3 regions of the Lysinibacillus sp. AR18-8 genome follow, and region 3 is predicted to be linked to each of the others. Evidence: riboswitches for the same ligand, from Rfam matches in the RefSeq annotation. Region 3 holds a riboswitch; each other region holds the start of a gene.

Region 1 (5,366 bases), on a different contig from region 3:
CCAGCATGTTTTTCGCTTTATGCTGAGGTGCCTCAGCAAAGGCAGAAGCAGCAGGAACCATGAGTGCAGCAGATGCTACAACAGCGACTGATTTTTTATACCAACTTTTCAATTGTTATCTCTCCTTGGTGTTATAAATTAAATCTCGACTATATTAATACGGACAAAGATTAGAAAAGTTTCGTAATGGAGGAAAATTTTTCTTTGCTATTTTAATTTTTGGTAGGTATAACGAAAAAACCTAGCATTATTAAAAGCTTTAGATCTGTTCTATTAATTGTTGTAGCTCCTGCTTGGAACGAGGGATGTTGATATTTTCCTGCAATAGCTTCTTTTTTTGCAAAGCTATGACCATTTCAAAAATCCATGGACGTTCAAGATGCGCGCGATGTAACAATTCGTCTTCATAAAACAAGGTGATTGGATCACCGTTATAAATAATTTTTCCAGCCTCCATAACAATGATTAGATCTGCCCATTCATAGGCGAGAGGTATGTCATGGGTTGCTAGTAAAATGGTTCTCTCACCATCATCTAATTTGGCTAAGTATTGTAATACTTGTGTAGCATAATAATTATCAAGACCTGCTGTTGGTTCATCTAACAAAAGGACAGAGGGCTCCATCGCTAAAACACCTGCCATTGCTACACGTTTTTTCTGACCTACGCTTAAAAAATGAATGGGTTTATCAAGCAAATCTTCCACTTCGGTTTGCGCAACGGCCCATGCTATTTTTTCTTCCGTTTTTTCAGTAGACCAGCCGAGATTCAATGGGCCAAATGCTATATCTTGCTTGACGGTCCCTGAAAAAAGCTGATGATCTGCATTCTGAAAAACAATGCCGACTTTTTGGCGTAGGGCCTTTAAAGCTTTTCGACTATATTCCAGATCGTTGCCTTCGAATACAATCGTTCCAGCTGTAGGTTTTAAAATACCGTTAAGATGCTGAAATAAAGTCGATTTTCCTGCGCCATTATGTCCGAGTATGGCGATTTTTTTACCTTTTGGAATGTCTAATGTAATATCTGACAACGCCTTCGTACCATCCGCATAGGCATAAGATAATTGGTTGAGTTCAAAATAAAATGCTGTCATGTAAAATACCCTCCATATATGATGAGGACTAGTAAAATAGCTGCCATGCCTAGCCAATTTTTCTTGCTATAAGAGCCCATCTCTTGCCAGTAGACGGCCTCGCCTCCACGTGATTGCACGGCATTGTTGAGCTCTCGGCTACGCTGAAACATTTCCACAAATAATGTCACAATAAGCATGGAGACAGAGCGTAGCCATTGCATCGGTGAATGATAGCCAAGACGTGCTTGCTGGGCGAGATGTATATTTTGCATGCTTTCTAAAAACATAAAAATAAAACGATAGATTAGTTCGACGAGCTCCACTAATAAAGAGGGGAGTCGCCATTGTCGTAGCACATAACATATTCCTTGTACGGAAGTGGTTAGAATTAAAAAGTATAAACAACTAATGCTACCAAGGACAATAAAGAACAGCTGTTGCGCTGCTAACACACTTGCATTCCCAATAAAGACAGCCCAATTCCTAAATGTAAACGACCAAATATGGGCAGGGAGTGTATTCGTTGATGATGTAAAGGAAAGTAAAATAGATACGAGACTTGTTAATAAGAAAAAGCTAGGTAGCAATAATAATTTGCCGTAGTATGCAAGCGGAATTTTTGCACCTAAAATGATAAAAGCACTCATTACAAAAAATGTAATGAGTGAAAGTCGTTCATCTCTCATGATGAGCGTTATGAGAAGTAGTCCAAGTGAAAATATCATTTTTTCTAGCGGATGAACGGACGCTAGCTTATTCAGATAGGCATACTTATCAATGAGTAACATAATGGTTAACCTTCTTTGTGTTTGCCACGCATATAGCCGATGAAGTAGCCAATAAAGCCAGCTCCTATAGCTGCCTGTAGCACGAATAATAAGCTTTCGATTTCACCACTTGGTGGCTCCCATAGACTTTCAAACCATGGTTCATATTCCGCATTAATTTCACCAATAGCTGCTTCTGCTTCTCCATCAGCACCACCAAATTCAGCACCTTTTTGTATGAATAAGGGAATGATGGCTAACAACACAACAATTGCTAATAACAATAAATTTTTCTTCATTTGTTAATGTGCCTCCTTTGTTGAGAAAACACGTAACGTTTTTAATTCGCTAACATTGTATTTTTTCAAGAAATTCATCACAATGACCGTTAAAATTCCTTCACTCACTGCTAAAGGAATTTGAGTTAAGGCAAAAATACCTGCAAACTTTGTAAAGGATGCCATAAAGCCTCCAACCTCTGAAGGAAAGGCTAGTGCTAGTTGTACAGAAGTCACAATGTATGTACCTAAATCACCAAGCATAGCTGCAAAGAATATGGCTAGTGAAAATGACAACCCTACTTTTTGAGCCCCTTTAAAGACAAAGTAAGCAATAAAAGGACCAACAATAGCCATAGAAAAGGCATTAGCCCCTAAAGTTGTAATTCCTCCATGAGCTAATAATAAAGATTGAAATAATAAAACGATTGTTCCAATTACACTCATTGCTAGAGGGCCAAAGAGTACTGTCCCAAGTCCTACACCAGTTGGGTGAGAGCAACTACCTGTAACTGAAGGGATTTTTAGGGCGGATAGCACAAAGGCAAAGGCTCCTGAAAGCCCCAAAAGCATTTTTGTTTCAGGATTTTCATCAATGGTTTTTCGAATAGAACGCAATCCTAGAATGATAAATGGGATAGAGATCACCCACCAAAAAATAGCCCATTCGATTGGTAAAAAACCTTCCATGATATGCATGGCAAAGGCACGTTTTGGCACGATTAAAAAGGCCAGTAAAAAATAACTAAGTTTCCACCATGATAATTTCAAAAAGCTTTCCTCCTAACTAATTAATAGATTTTTAGAATATTGCGTGCGTAATTAAAAAAAGCACTTCTCCTTAGGTGGAAAAGTGCATAGCTAAAAAAGCAAATAACAGTCTCATCTGCTAAGCCGCACACCTATCCTCGTAGGTTGAAACGATCACTTATTTTTCGGCAGGTCTCCTGGCTCTAGTTCAATGCTTTATAGGTCTTCCCATCCGTTAGACAGTGACATATTCTATAAAGCTCCCTATTACAGTGGCGGGACCGCGCCGGACTCAAACCGGCTTCCCTTTTAAGCAAAATGACAAGCACTTTGCACCGAAAAAAATTCAAATTGTGAGATTTCACGACAAAGTGTAACATGAATTTCCATAAATATGCTATACCTTTTATGAAATTTTTTTAATTAAAGGTCAACGGTGAATATTCTGATAAAATTTTGTGCGCAAATTATATAGATTGTATAAATTTCATACCTAGTTCCATTCAAAATTGATAAATTTGTCATAAATTTTTAAAGAAATATTGAAATTTTAAAATAATAAGATATGATAAAGACAGTTTTCTATTTAAAATTCTAATAAAAATTTCATATAAAACGTCAATAAGTGCTCGAATAGCTCGAGATAATAGGGAAATTGGTGAAAATCCAATACAGCCCCCGCTACTGTAATAGCTGATGAAATCGCAAAGCCACTGGTGCAAACTTGGGAAGGTGCGACAGTAAAATGAAGCTTAAGTCAGGAAACCTGCTTATTTGATTGTGCATGCAAACTTTTCGGAGGGAGAAGTTGAAGCGAAAGCGGGTACCTGTATTTCATTCTATTCGTTTTTATTTGGCTTCTACAAAACCTTTACTCTTCGTTATAGAGTAAAGGTTTTTCTTTTTCCAAAAAGCAAATGAGGGGAGACAGAAGATGACAACTTGGAATTTAGAGGGGATGAAAACACATCTCTTTATTTGCAATGGCAGTAGCTGCATGAAAAAGGATGGGGAGGAAATTACCTTAGCCATTCGAGATGAGATACAGCGGCAAGCACTCGATCAGGAAATACATACGACAAGAACGCGCTGTAATGGACGCTGCAAGGATGCTTGTGTGGTAATCGCTTATCCTCAAGGAAACTGGTATCGTGTGCCATCAACAGAGCATGCTAGAACACTAGTACAAGATTTACATCATGAATCCTTATACAACGAACATGTCTTTACACTTCGTGAAGGTACATTACAGCGTACTGCTCAAACAACTGCTATTAAAGGGATCGAAAAGGTGAAAGAGGGGTAACAACATGGCGCAAAAAGGAAAAATTTTCGTAGTAGGCTTTGGACCTGGAGATTTTAAGCATATTACGACACGTGCAGTAGAGGCTTTACAACAAAGTGATATGATTATAGGCTATAAAACCTATGTAGAGCTGATTCAAGATTTAGTAAGTGCAAAATCGATTGTTAGTACAGGCATGACAGAAGAAGTGTCGCGTGCACAGGAAGCCGTTCGTCAAGCCGAAGCAGGGAGCATCGTCTCAGTAATTTCGAGTGGTGATGCAGGCGTCTATGGCATGGCAGGATTAGTCTATGAGGTGTTAATTGAGCTAGGCTGGACAGAAGCAACAGGAATTGAAGTTGAAATTGTTCCTGGGATTTCTGCGATTAATTCATGCGCTAGCATACTTGGTGCACCTATTATGCATGATGCTTGTACAATCAGTTTGAGTGACCATCTAACACCTTGGAATTTAATTGCAAAGCGTGTCGAGGCAGCTGCAATGGCGGACTTTGTCATTGCTTTATACAATCCTAAAAGTGGACGTCGAACAAGACAAATTGTCGAGGCTCAACGAATACTCTTAGAATATCGTTCGCCAGACACACCAGTTGGGCTTGTGAAAAGTGCCTATCGAGAACGTCAAGAAGTGACCATGACAACACTAGCAGAAATGCTAGAACATGATATTGGTATGTTGACAACTGTCATTATCGGGAATTCGTCAACATTTTTCTATGACAATAAGATGATTACGCCCCGCGGTTACCAACGTAAATATACTCTGGGTGAAGAGAAACAGCCATTACGTCCACATCAACGTTTACGCGAAGAAAATGAACCTTGGGCAATGAACCAAGAGACGGGAACAGCGCGAAATGACTTTACGGCTGACCCTAATGCAGGGCGCTTTAATAAACCCAGTATAGCCGCTACGCCAAAGCCTAAAAAAACAGCTCTTGAAATGGCTACAGCGGCACTTGCAATGGTAAAAGGGACAAGCGCAGTCAAAGTAACACCGAAGCTTGTACAGCAAAAAATAGAATCTATTTTTGAATTAGCAGTAAGTCCTGGTGTAGCCAATAAGTTTTTTACTCCCCAGCAAATGATGACGTTAGCGGAGGTCGTTGGGGATGAGGGGACGATGGAATACACACCAGATCATCAAATTCATTTGAAAATACCAACGACTGCCCCTGAACAGATCA
Region 2 (5,366 bases), on a different contig from region 3:
GTTCAACAACAATCATGCCCGTACCCCCTTGCTTCTTCGCTGCTTATAAAAAATATAGGAGAAAACAGGTGCTCCAATAAATGCCGTAATAACACCAATTGGTAGCTCTCTTGGCACAATGATTGTTCGTGCTACTAAGTCGCAAATAATGAGTAATGTTGCACCATTGAAAAAAGATAATGGTAATAAGTGGCGATGATCAGAACCCCAAATCATCCTTGTCATATGCGGCACCACTAATCCTACAAAGCCAATTGTGCCAGAAACCGCTACAGCTGCTCCAGTTAGCATGGAGCCACCTGCTAATATCAAATATTTACTGCGCTTCACATTAACACCTAAATGTTTTGCTCGCTCTTCACCATACAACAAAACATTTAGTTCTCGTCTTTGTGTCCATAGCATAATTGAACCTACAATCACAAATGGAATGATCATTTGGACATATGGCCAACCACGCATCGAAACAGAACCAAGTAGCCAGCCTATTACCTGACGTAATTCTTCACCAGATAAGGCAATCATTAATGAAATAAGGGAACCTAAAAATGAACTAAAAATAACACCTGTTAATATCAACGTTTCCATTTTTAATGAGCGGTCTACGAGTCTAGCAAAGCTCATAACAACTACCATCGTGATGATAGCACCAATCATACTGAAAATTGGCAGCGCATACAAACCGACAACAGGTATAGAAATACTAAAAAAGATCGTTAAAACAGCACCAACAGAAGCCCCTGATGAAACCCCTAGTGTATATGGATCTGCTAATGGATTTTTTAATAAACCTTGGAAAGCTGCTCCAGCAATAGCTAGAGATGCGCCTACTAGTCCCGCTAATAACACGCGAGGCAAACGAATTTTCCAAAAGATATTGGCGGCTGTTTCATCAACCGCCTTATTCCACAATACTTCTAATGGAATATGAACCGAGCCTATCGCTACGCCACACCAGATGCTAATAAGAAGAAGCGTACATGTTAATGTATAGGCTAGTGCTATTTTTTTCACTTAAATACCTCAGGATAGATTGCTTTTGCTAATTCTTCTAGACCTTCAGCTAAACGTGGCCCTTGACGACTTGTCGTACTTTCATCTACCTGCACAATCGCATTATTTTTTACGGCATTAATCGTATCAAAGCCCGCACGTTTTGGTATTTTCGTTAAAATATCTGGTACATAATGATATGTCACCACGATGACATCTGGATTTTTTGCGATAATTTGTTCTGCATCAATTTTATACCAATTATCGCCATCTACAGCTACATTCTCTGCATTGATCATTTCAAGCATAGCGTTCATAAATGTACCATTGCCAGCTGTATAAATATCTGGCTCATCTGATGCTTCAACTAACACTTTTTTGGGTTCAACATCCTTGACTTTAGACAAAACTTCTTCTACTTTTGCCTTCATATTAGCGACAATTTTTTCTGCCTCTGGTAATTTCCCTGTAGCACGTCCAAGTTGCTCAATTGTTGTATATGTTTCATTAAAGTCTTGTGCATTTTTTACAACAAATACTTTCAAACCTGCTGATTCAAGCTGTGCAATAGCCTCTTCTGAAAGAGACATGCTAGATTCGTGTGAAAAAACGATATCTGGTTTTAAGGCAATAATTTTTTCAATATCGTATTCCATACCGCCAACCTTATCCTTCTCAGCTGCCTCTGGCGGATAATCGTCGTTGTCCGTAACACCAACTATTTCATCATTTAAACCTAGTCCAAAAAGGATTTCAGTATTACTTGGAATAAGTGAAACAATTTTCTCAGGAGGTGCTTCAAGTGTAATGTCCTTACCAAGGGCATCTGTTATCGTCATTGGGAATGTTGCTTCATCCACCTGTGCTGTTTCTTGCTGTGTTTGCTGCTCGTTAGATGGCTTGTTATCTTTTGCTTCCTGCCCACAAGCAGCTAGCAAGCCTACTGCTAAAAATGCTGATAATCCTATTTTCCAAAATTTCTTCATGTGAATCCTCCTTCGTTGATCCGTGCGACATTTCGCTTTATTCTACATCAAAATAAAACCCCTCATCTTTGATCGATGAGGGGGCAAAATCGCACCAAAAAAACTGATACAAAATCCACCACCCTATCCTCGTAGGTTGTCATGTCGTTATAAAGGCAGGTCTCCTGGCTAGTGCTACTTGCGATTTTTCAAGCCTTCCCGAAATCTTCAGTGGCATCATTTGAAAAAACTCACACTTACAGTGGCGGGACCGCATCGGAATTACACCGATTTCCCTTTTCACTTTACTTAAGTAAAGAACCTTTATAATATTCAGTTGATTTCATTATACATGAAAATGAAAAAAGTCGCCTCCATTCAAGACGACTCCCCGGCCATTATACAATTTCAGAAAAGTATTGGACTGTTTTCATTTGAGCACCCATTTCTCTTAATGACCATGTCTGTTCTAAATAAACGTCCGCTAGTTTTTCATATTTCCCACCAAATTTATGTGCCCACTCAACCGCTATGACACTTTCATAAAGGTGAGCCATTTTTTCCGCCATACCCTTAGATTCAAAAGTTTTCGTTGCCTCGTCTAAAGCGCTAAAAATTTGCAGTTTCACAGACATATTCGCCAATTGTTCTTTAACGATTTGTACTAGTGAGCTGTCAGCTAATTTGTCTAATCGTTCCTCCATCTCCTGTACAAACAGTTCATGAGCATGAAACTTATCTACTAAACGAATGAGTTCTAAGGCCAAAATATTAGCCGTACCCTCCCACACCGTTAACACTTGGGCGTCTCTTAATAAGCGGGGCGTTACAAAGTCTTCTATATAGCCATTACCTCCGTGTAATTCAATTGCCTCACTAGCATAATGAACAGCTTGCTCTGCTGTTTCCTTTTTCATAATGGCAATATATAAACGATTCATAATAAGATCTTGCTGAGTTCCCTGTCCACTTGTCACTTTATCGTATAATTGGATAAGATCAAAAACTGTCGCTACTTCCACGTGCAACTTAGCTGCAAATTTCCCTAAAGTATCCTGAATCATAGGGTACTGTGTTAAGGGCTTGCCAAATGCATGTCGATTGCTTACATAATGTTTTGCCTCTAAGAAGCCGCGACGCATAATACCAATTGAAGCGACTGCATTACAAATTCTAGAGAGATTTAGTGCTTCTAGCATATAATAAATCCCTTTATTTTGCTCCCCTACAACATAGGCAAGTGCACCATCAAATTCTACCTCACCAGAGGGAACTGCCCGAACGCCTAGCTTATCTTTCAGTCGGCGAATACGTAAATGATTTGTTGTTCCATCTTCTTTGCGCCAAGGAACTGCAAACAATGTTAAGCCTTTGGAACCTGCTGGCGCACCTTCTAGTCGTGCTAATACCATCGCTACACCACACATGCCCGCATTGGATGCAAAATATTTTTCACCATATAGACGATAAGCAGTGCCATCCTTTCTCGCCTCCACCACATTTGCACCTACGTCAGAGCCCCCTTGACGTTCTGTTAAAAAGGTCGCACCTTCATATAAATCTGTGTCACCTGTTGCACACACATGTGGTAAAAAACGCTGCTTTACCTCTTCATCTGCATAATGATCTAATAGATAGGCAGTTGCCATTGTCAATGTTACTGGACAATAAAAACCGGGCTCTGCATGTGATAGCAAATAACCTTGTGCAAAGCTATAAACATAATTCCCCTTGTGTCCTAGCTGCGGAATATGCTTGTGTACATAACCTACAATCCCAGTATTATATGTCTCTTCAATCGTTTTTTTATAGCCATCATTAACCCAAACCTCTGATATCTCTTCACCATAGGCATCATATCTTTGAAGGCGAGGCTCACCCTGTCGATCTGTATGCTTTGCCCTCGCATCAATATCACCTGCACATAGCTCACCAAAATCTGTTAACTCTCGTTGGGCATAGGATAAAAACTCTTTATCTAACATCATTTCCACTATTTTTTGAAGCGTGTCATCTTCAGTAAAAAAGTTCGTAGTACGCATTGCTTCTTGTTGTAATACTTTCATGCTATCTCACCTCTTGCCCCTTTAAATTTTGTTTTAATATTTTGCCTGATGCATTGCGTGGTAGCGCTTCTACTTTTTCAAAAATACGTGGTATTTTAAACTTTGCAAGATGCTCCTCTAAATAAGCTTTCAAAGCTTCCTCATGGATGTCTTGTTTAGCAGAATACACCGCCTTTACAGTTTCCCCCCATTGCGGATGTGGTACACCAATTACCGCAACCTCGAATATACCTTCAAAGCTCAATAAACAATCTTCAATTTCTTTCGGATAAATGTTGACACCTCCCGAAATAATGACATCCTTTTTACGATCTACCATCCAAATAAAACCATCTTCATCCTTGCGAGCTAGATCTCCGGTTTTTAACCAACCATCAATAAAGGCTTCATTAGTAGCTACTTCATCCTTATAGTAGCCAAGCATGTTGCCCTCACCCAACAAGACAATTTCCCCCACTTCGCCTACATTTACATCTTCTCCACTGTCATTCACAATACGCAACTCTGTACCAAGTGGCGCCCGCTGACCAATACTTCCTGCCTTTGCTTCATGCTCCTTGCCAAATAATAATGAGCCACTTGGACCTGCCTCTGTTAATCCATATACACAAGTCAAATTATTTGTGCGGAATGCCTGCTGAATGAACCGAACCTCACTTTGAGATAACGGTGCCCCACCATAGACCCACCATTTCATAGAAGACAAATCTGCCGAATGTAGCCTTGGCAGTTGTGCCGTTAATAAATAAGCAACAGGTGCACCAAAGAAATGTGTTGTTTTCTCCTTTTCAATGGAATCAATGAATAAATCGGGTGTAAAAGTTGGTGTTAATACATTTGTTGAGCCTACCAATACACCCGCCATTAAAAATAAATGTAATGGTGCAGAGTGTGTTAATGGCATCATAAGCAAAATACGGCTCTCAGGCTTTACCTCCATTTCAACAGCTATCATTTGCGCCACTGTTAAAATATTACGGTAGCTAAATAACACACCCTTTGGTTTTCCTGTCGTGCCAGATGTATATAAAATCGTGGAAGGGTCATCCTCTTGTAACTGACAATCAATTGTTTGTGTACTAGCATTTTGAAGCATTGATTCATACTGATGCCATCCCACTTTTTCTTGACCTGTTTTAATTTTTAACGGAATACCGGCTAGCTGTTCAACTGCTGCAAAAATAGCCTCATGTACGACAATTGCCTTCGCCTCGGCATGCTGCGCCACGTACTCTACTTCTTGCAATGTAAACTTCGCATTGACTGGCACAACGATCGCTCCAATACGCTGAATAGCAAAGTAACTGACAACAAACTCTAAAACGTTTGGCATAAAAATTAA
Region 3 (5,366 bases):
CTAAATTGAAGCTTGAGAAGCCCATTTCTTCCATTTTTTTAAGAATACGTTTTAGGTTGTTACGTGGGTCACCAGCAAACGGTTCGCCTTTCGCAGTGTAAACATCACAGATAAAACGTGCTACTTTCCCTTTTTCAGAAGTCCAAGGGAATACTACGAAAGTATCAAGATCAGGATATAAATACATATCAGATTCTTCGATTCGAACGAAACCTTCAATAGATGAGCCATCAAACATCATTTTATTTTCCAGTGCTTTGTCTAATTGACTTACAGGAATCTCAACATTTTTGATAGTGCCAAGAATATCTGTAAATTGTAAACGAATAAAGCTTACGTTTTTTTCTTCGATGAGACGTTTAATGTCCTCTTTTGTGTATTTACCCACAGTTTTCCACACTCCTATAATTTGTCTAGCTTTTATGTTTACCCTACCCTATTTATTAATAGAATCGAGATAAATCCCCTCTTCGGATGGACGATTTTTGCATGCGCTGTGCTTGACGCATTTCTTCGCGCATAATTTGGCGTAATTCTGAATCACTTAAATCTTGCTCATCAGTTGTTGCAACAGGATTTTTCTTTTTAGCAAATATTTTTTTAATCTTCGCCATATTCATACCCTGTTCTAAGTAATCTTTAACCTCAAGCAATGTGTCGACGTCATTTAGTGAAAACATACGTCGATTGCCTTCTGTTCGGTGCGGCTCAATTAAATGGTGTTCTTCATAATAACGAATTTGTCTTGCCGAAAGCTCTGTTAATTGCATCACGATACTCATCGATAATAACGGCATAGTTCGTCTAATTTCACGACTCATTTAAGTCCTCCTCCAATACCCGCTTATCATATAACGAAATTTTTTTACTGTCAACCAACCATGTAAGGTTATCTAACATGGTTAGCACTATTTTTTTCAATCTGATTAAAAATTGTAAAAAACTATTCATATTTAGGCTTTATCTATTGTCTTGTTATACTTTTTGAATGGCTTGAACCGCACTGCAAATAGCAAATTTAACGTGTTCATATGTTAGTCCGCCCTGGATAAATGCTGTATATGGCGGTCGTATTGGGCCATCCGCTGTTAGCTCAATGCTGGACCCCTGAATAAATGTTCCAGCCGCCATAATGACATCATCTTCATAGCCTGGCATATAGGCTGGTTCAGGAGCATAATGGGCATTTATCGGTGAGTTCGCTTGTATTTCGCGACAAAAGTCAATCATTTGCTGAGCCGTTTGGAACGATACTGATTGAATTAAATCTGTACGCTTCGCATGATAGCTCGGAGAAGTGCTCATGCCGATTTCCTCAAGCATTGCAGCTGTAAATATCGCCCCTTTTAGTGCTTGCGATACAACATGTGGTGCCAGGAAAAATCCTTGATAAAAATCACCTAGTGTATTTAATGTGGCCCCCGCTTCTGCTCCAATACCTGGGGATGTCATACGATAGGCACATTTCTCCACTAAATCTGCGCGGCCAGCAATATAGCCACCAATTTTAGCCAAGCCTCCACCTGGATTTTTAATGAGCGAGCCTGCTATTAAGTCAGCCCCAACCTCTGTAGGTTCCTGGGCCTCTACAAACTCGCCATAGCAGTTATCTACAAAAATAATAGCTTTCGGAGCTAATTTACGTACCTTTTCACACATATCTGCAATTTCTTCAATTGTAAAGGATGGACGTGTTGCATAGCCTTTTGAACGCTGAATCGCGATCATTTTGGTTTGTGCTGTAATGGCCGCTTCTACACCTGCCCAATCAATAACCTGATTATCTAGTAAATCCACATGTCGATAACCGATTTTATAATCTTTCAGTGAACCTGTATCTTTATCACCACCATCGACAATGGATTGCAATGTATCATATGGCTGACCAGAAATATAAAGCAGCTCATCACCAGGACGCAAAACACCGAATAGACTAAGCGTGATTGCATGTGTCCCTGAAATAATTTGTGGTCGGACTATGGCTGCCTCTGCACCAAATACTTCCGCATAAACACGCTCTAGATTATCCCGCCCCTCATCATCATAGCCATAGCCGTTTGATGGGTGTAAATGATAATCACTTACTTGATGCTTTCTGAAAGCTGCTAGCACCTTCTGCTGATTGTAGAACGCCATTTCTTCTACCTTGGCATGATAAGGCCGAACTTGCTCCTCTACTTTTGCCGCTAACGATAGCGTTTCTGTTGATAAATTTGATGTAAACGTCATTCTTTCTTCTCCATTTCACAATGTCTCGCATTTCAATCAGTAAGATTTATTGACTATCTAAATTGACTTCAATCACTCTAGAATTCCCTAACCAACTACTGGTATATGAACGCTTTTGACGAATGTTTTTCTTTATTTTAATCACATTTTATCAATTTGTATGTGCACCTGTAAAACTTGCCTATTGTTTCTAAGAGGATTTTACGCTAAGCTAATGTGCGGACTCATTTCAAGATGCGTATTTAATGACCGATTTTGGCTATTAAATTCATAGATTCTGTTACGTAAAAAGTCTTTTAACTTTTAATAAAGTTTATTTATTGATAGAAGGGGTGAAAGGGATGGCTTGGGAGGTTTTTAGTATTATAGGAACAATTGCCTTTGCTATTTCTGGGGCAATTATTGCCATGGAAGAAGAATACGATTTATTCGGTGTATATATACTTGGTATTGTGACTGCTTTTGGTGGAGGAGCTATCCGAAATTTACTCATTGGACTACCTGTCACAACACTTTGGGGACAGGATATGATGTTTCAAATAGCGCTTGCTGCGATTACGATATTCTTTATTTTTCCGCATCATCTGATTCAACATTGGCATCGTTGGGGTAACTTCACAGATGCGATTGGCTTATCAGCATTCGCTATTCAAGGCGCACTCTATGCTGTTAAGCTTGATATGCCAGTAAGCGCAGTCATTGTAGCTGCTGTTTTGACAGGTTCAGGTGGGGGTATTGTACGAGATTTATTAGCTAGAAGAAAACCATTAGTTCTCCGTGATGAAGTTTATGGTGTTTGGGCAGCTCTTGCAGGATTGCTAATCGGATTCGAGGTTTTTACAGGAGACATTTTCCTTTATATTTTATTCGCAGTGATTACAGCTTTACGTATTCTTTCCTATATGATGAAGTGGCGCTTGCCATTACGAAAGTTAAATCGTGCATAAACACCATTCAGCCAATGACCAAAAATTAAGTCATTGGCTGTTTTATTGTTTTTATCTTTTTAACAACTGCATTGATTCTTCTAAAGTCGCCATGTTTTTCATCATCGAGCAAGCTGCATCTAAAATAGGAAAGGCTAAGGCTGCTCCAGAACCTTCGCCTAAACGCATATTCATGTGCAACATTGGTTCAATGCCTAGTAAGGCAGCGGCAATTTTTGCCCCTGGTTCCTCTGAAGCATGGGAAGGAATGATATAATCGATTACTTTTGGTTCGAGCTTATAAGCAATGAGGGCTGCTATAGTTGAAATAAATCCATCAATGACAACGGGTTTACGATGGGCAGTAGCGCCAAGAATAATACCTGTCATCGCCCCTATCTCTAACCCTCCAACCTTAGCCAGAACATCAATAACATCATTTGGATTAGGCTGATTTAAGGTAATTGCTTTTTCAATAACTGCCGCTTTATAGGCAATGCCTCCTTGGCCTACTCCTGCACCAAACCCCGTTACTTCGATAGGGTTGCATCCCGTCAAAACAGCTAATATCGCAGCACTTGGTGTTGTATTGCCGATGCCCATTTCTCCAGTCCCAAGTACATCAGCACCTTTTATGATTTCCTCAGTGGCCACACGGATTCCTACTTCTATCGATTGAATGGCTTCTTGTTTGGCCATAGCTGGACCTTGTGCCATGTTATCTGTACCATATTTAATTTTATGAATAATGACACCTGCATCAAGTGGAATATCTTCTTTTACACCCACATCTACTGTGACCACCTTTGCATTGGTAATCCCCGCAATCGCACAAACGCCTGTACCCCCCTTAGGAAAATTTAATGTTTGAAAGACCGTAACATCTTGTGGATTCGTGGTTACACCTTCCTCGCAAACACCATGATCTGCAGCACAGACAATCATCACTTTTTTGTCGACCATCGGATATAATTGTCCTGTTATACCAGAGAGCTGTACGGCAAGTGATTCTAGTTTACCCAAGCTACCTGGGGGCTTACAAAGCGCATCAATCCGCTTTCTAGCTTGCTCCATACTTTTCATATCAGCCCCCTGAATGTTTTGAATCGTGTCTTGTAATAATTGCATGATTATTTCTCCTCTCGTTCTCATTAAGACAAAATAAAAAGTCTGTAGTTTATTGTCATGACAAATAAACTACAGACTTTTCCATCATCTATATCTTCTAAAGCATGTAGGCAGGTCTCCTGGCTCAAGTTCAACACCTCATAGTACCTTCCCAGCAATTTGCTAGTGGCATACACTATGAAATTCCCTTATACAGTGGCGGGTCCGCTAAAGCTTTTCACTTTATTCCCTATTCTCCCTAATGGGCACCTATTGCTTTTATGTAATTATGTTAAATCTACTTTACAACTTTTTTAGTGTCAAGAGGAAAAAATCTTTTGAGTGTTAACTTAGTACATACTGCTATTCACAATATAAGCTATCAAGAGCTTGTCACAATAAATGAATCCTTCACTTGATTCCTAGTCTTCCATAATTAGTGCTTTTTAGAATTCTCTATGTCTAACACTCGGCTTGTACAAAAATCCATTACTGAATCAATTGCCATAACAAGTAAACTACAGACTTTTCAATCATCTCTACCTTCCATAGCATATGTTCTGCCAATTCACTGAGTAATGTTGAACATAAAAGTTGAAATCTTAATAATCTGTTCAATGTAAACATAAATTATTTCTATGATTAAAATTAGGGTAAGTATCAATAGTAAAACGATGAAAAGTTAGGAGTAGATACGATGAATGCAAAACAATTAAGAAACGCTATTGCTGAAACCTGTGAAACGCACGATAGCCTCTATGCCAAACTCGTAAAACCGATCAATCAGTTGTTAATCAATATCGACGCTTCGATCAGTGAAGAGACAGCAAATAAAATACTAGAAAATTTAAAGTTATTTCATAGTGGTGATAAATACATTACGGAGTGTCATTTCGAGGAGAGTCAAAATTTCTTGAAAGATGGCATTGAGCTTCTCCAAAAAGGGGATTTGGCGAATGGAGCACTACAAATTTATGGAGCTGGTCTAAACTTTGCTAGTTATGCTTCAAAAGTGCAGGGACAAAAAAATGTTAATATCTACAAAAACTTTGAAGAGAATTTTAATTTTATCATGGATGCCTTGAAAAAATAATCATGAAAAAA

Evidence for each region. A riboswitch is a leader RNA that binds a small molecule or an ion and turns the genes downstream of it on or off. The one in region 3 is predicted to bind cobalamin.
Region 1: linked by a shared signal. The riboswitch ahead of BFM98_RS00475 ((2Fe-2S) ferredoxin domain-containing protein) and the one ahead of cobT (nicotinate-nucleotide--dimethylbenzimidazole phosphoribosyltransferase) in region 3 are both predicted to bind cobalamin.
Region 2: linked by a shared signal. The riboswitch ahead of BFM98_RS07150 (ABC transporter substrate-binding protein) and the one ahead of cobT (nicotinate-nucleotide--dimethylbenzimidazole phosphoribosyltransferase) in region 3 are both predicted to bind cobalamin.

Annotation. Positions count from the first base shown of each region.
Region 1 is NZ_MDGU01000001.1:96,553-101,918, forward strand. It holds gene BFM98_RS00450 (S8 family serine peptidase) at 1-112, opposite strand, end outside; gene BFM98_RS00455 (energy-coupling factor ABC transporter ATP-binding protein) at 260-1,096, opposite strand; gene cbiQ (cobalt ECF transporter T component CbiQ) at 1,093-1,866, opposite strand; gene BFM98_RS00465 (energy-coupling factor ABC transporter substrate-binding protein) at 1,872-2,144, opposite strand; gene BFM98_RS00470 (energy-coupling factor ABC transporter permease) at 2,148-2,894, opposite strand; cobalamin riboswitch at 3,044-3,228, opposite strand; cobalamin riboswitch at 3,480-3,661, shown strand; gene BFM98_RS00475 ((2Fe-2S) ferredoxin domain-containing protein) at 3,808-4,179, shown strand; gene cobJ (precorrin-3B C(17)-methyltransferase) at 4,184-5,366, shown strand, end outside.
Region 2 is NZ_MDGU01000008.1:111,217-116,582, forward strand. It holds gene BFM98_RS07140 (adenosylcobinamide amidohydrolase) at 1-16, opposite strand, end outside; gene BFM98_RS07145 (FecCD family ABC transporter permease) at 13-1,014, opposite strand; gene BFM98_RS07150 (ABC transporter substrate-binding protein) at 1,011-1,979, opposite strand; cobalamin riboswitch at 2,117-2,299, opposite strand; gene BFM98_RS07155 (acyl-CoA dehydrogenase family protein) at 2,357-4,024, opposite strand; gene BFM98_RS07160 (class I adenylate-forming enzyme family protein) at 4,026-5,366, opposite strand, start outside.
Region 3 is NZ_MDGU01000005.1:76,979-82,344, reverse strand. It holds gene glnA (type I glutamate--ammonia ligase) at 1-388, opposite strand, end outside; gene BFM98_RS03900 (MerR family transcriptional regulator) at 444-821, opposite strand; gene BFM98_RS03895 (methionine gamma-lyase family protein) at 976-2,229, opposite strand; gene BFM98_RS03890 (trimeric intracellular cation channel family protein) at 2,571-3,176, shown strand; gene cobT (nicotinate-nucleotide--dimethylbenzimidazole phosphoribosyltransferase) at 3,228-4,283, opposite strand; cobalamin riboswitch at 4,376-4,551, opposite strand; gene BFM98_RS03880 (hypothetical protein) at 4,960-5,355, shown strand.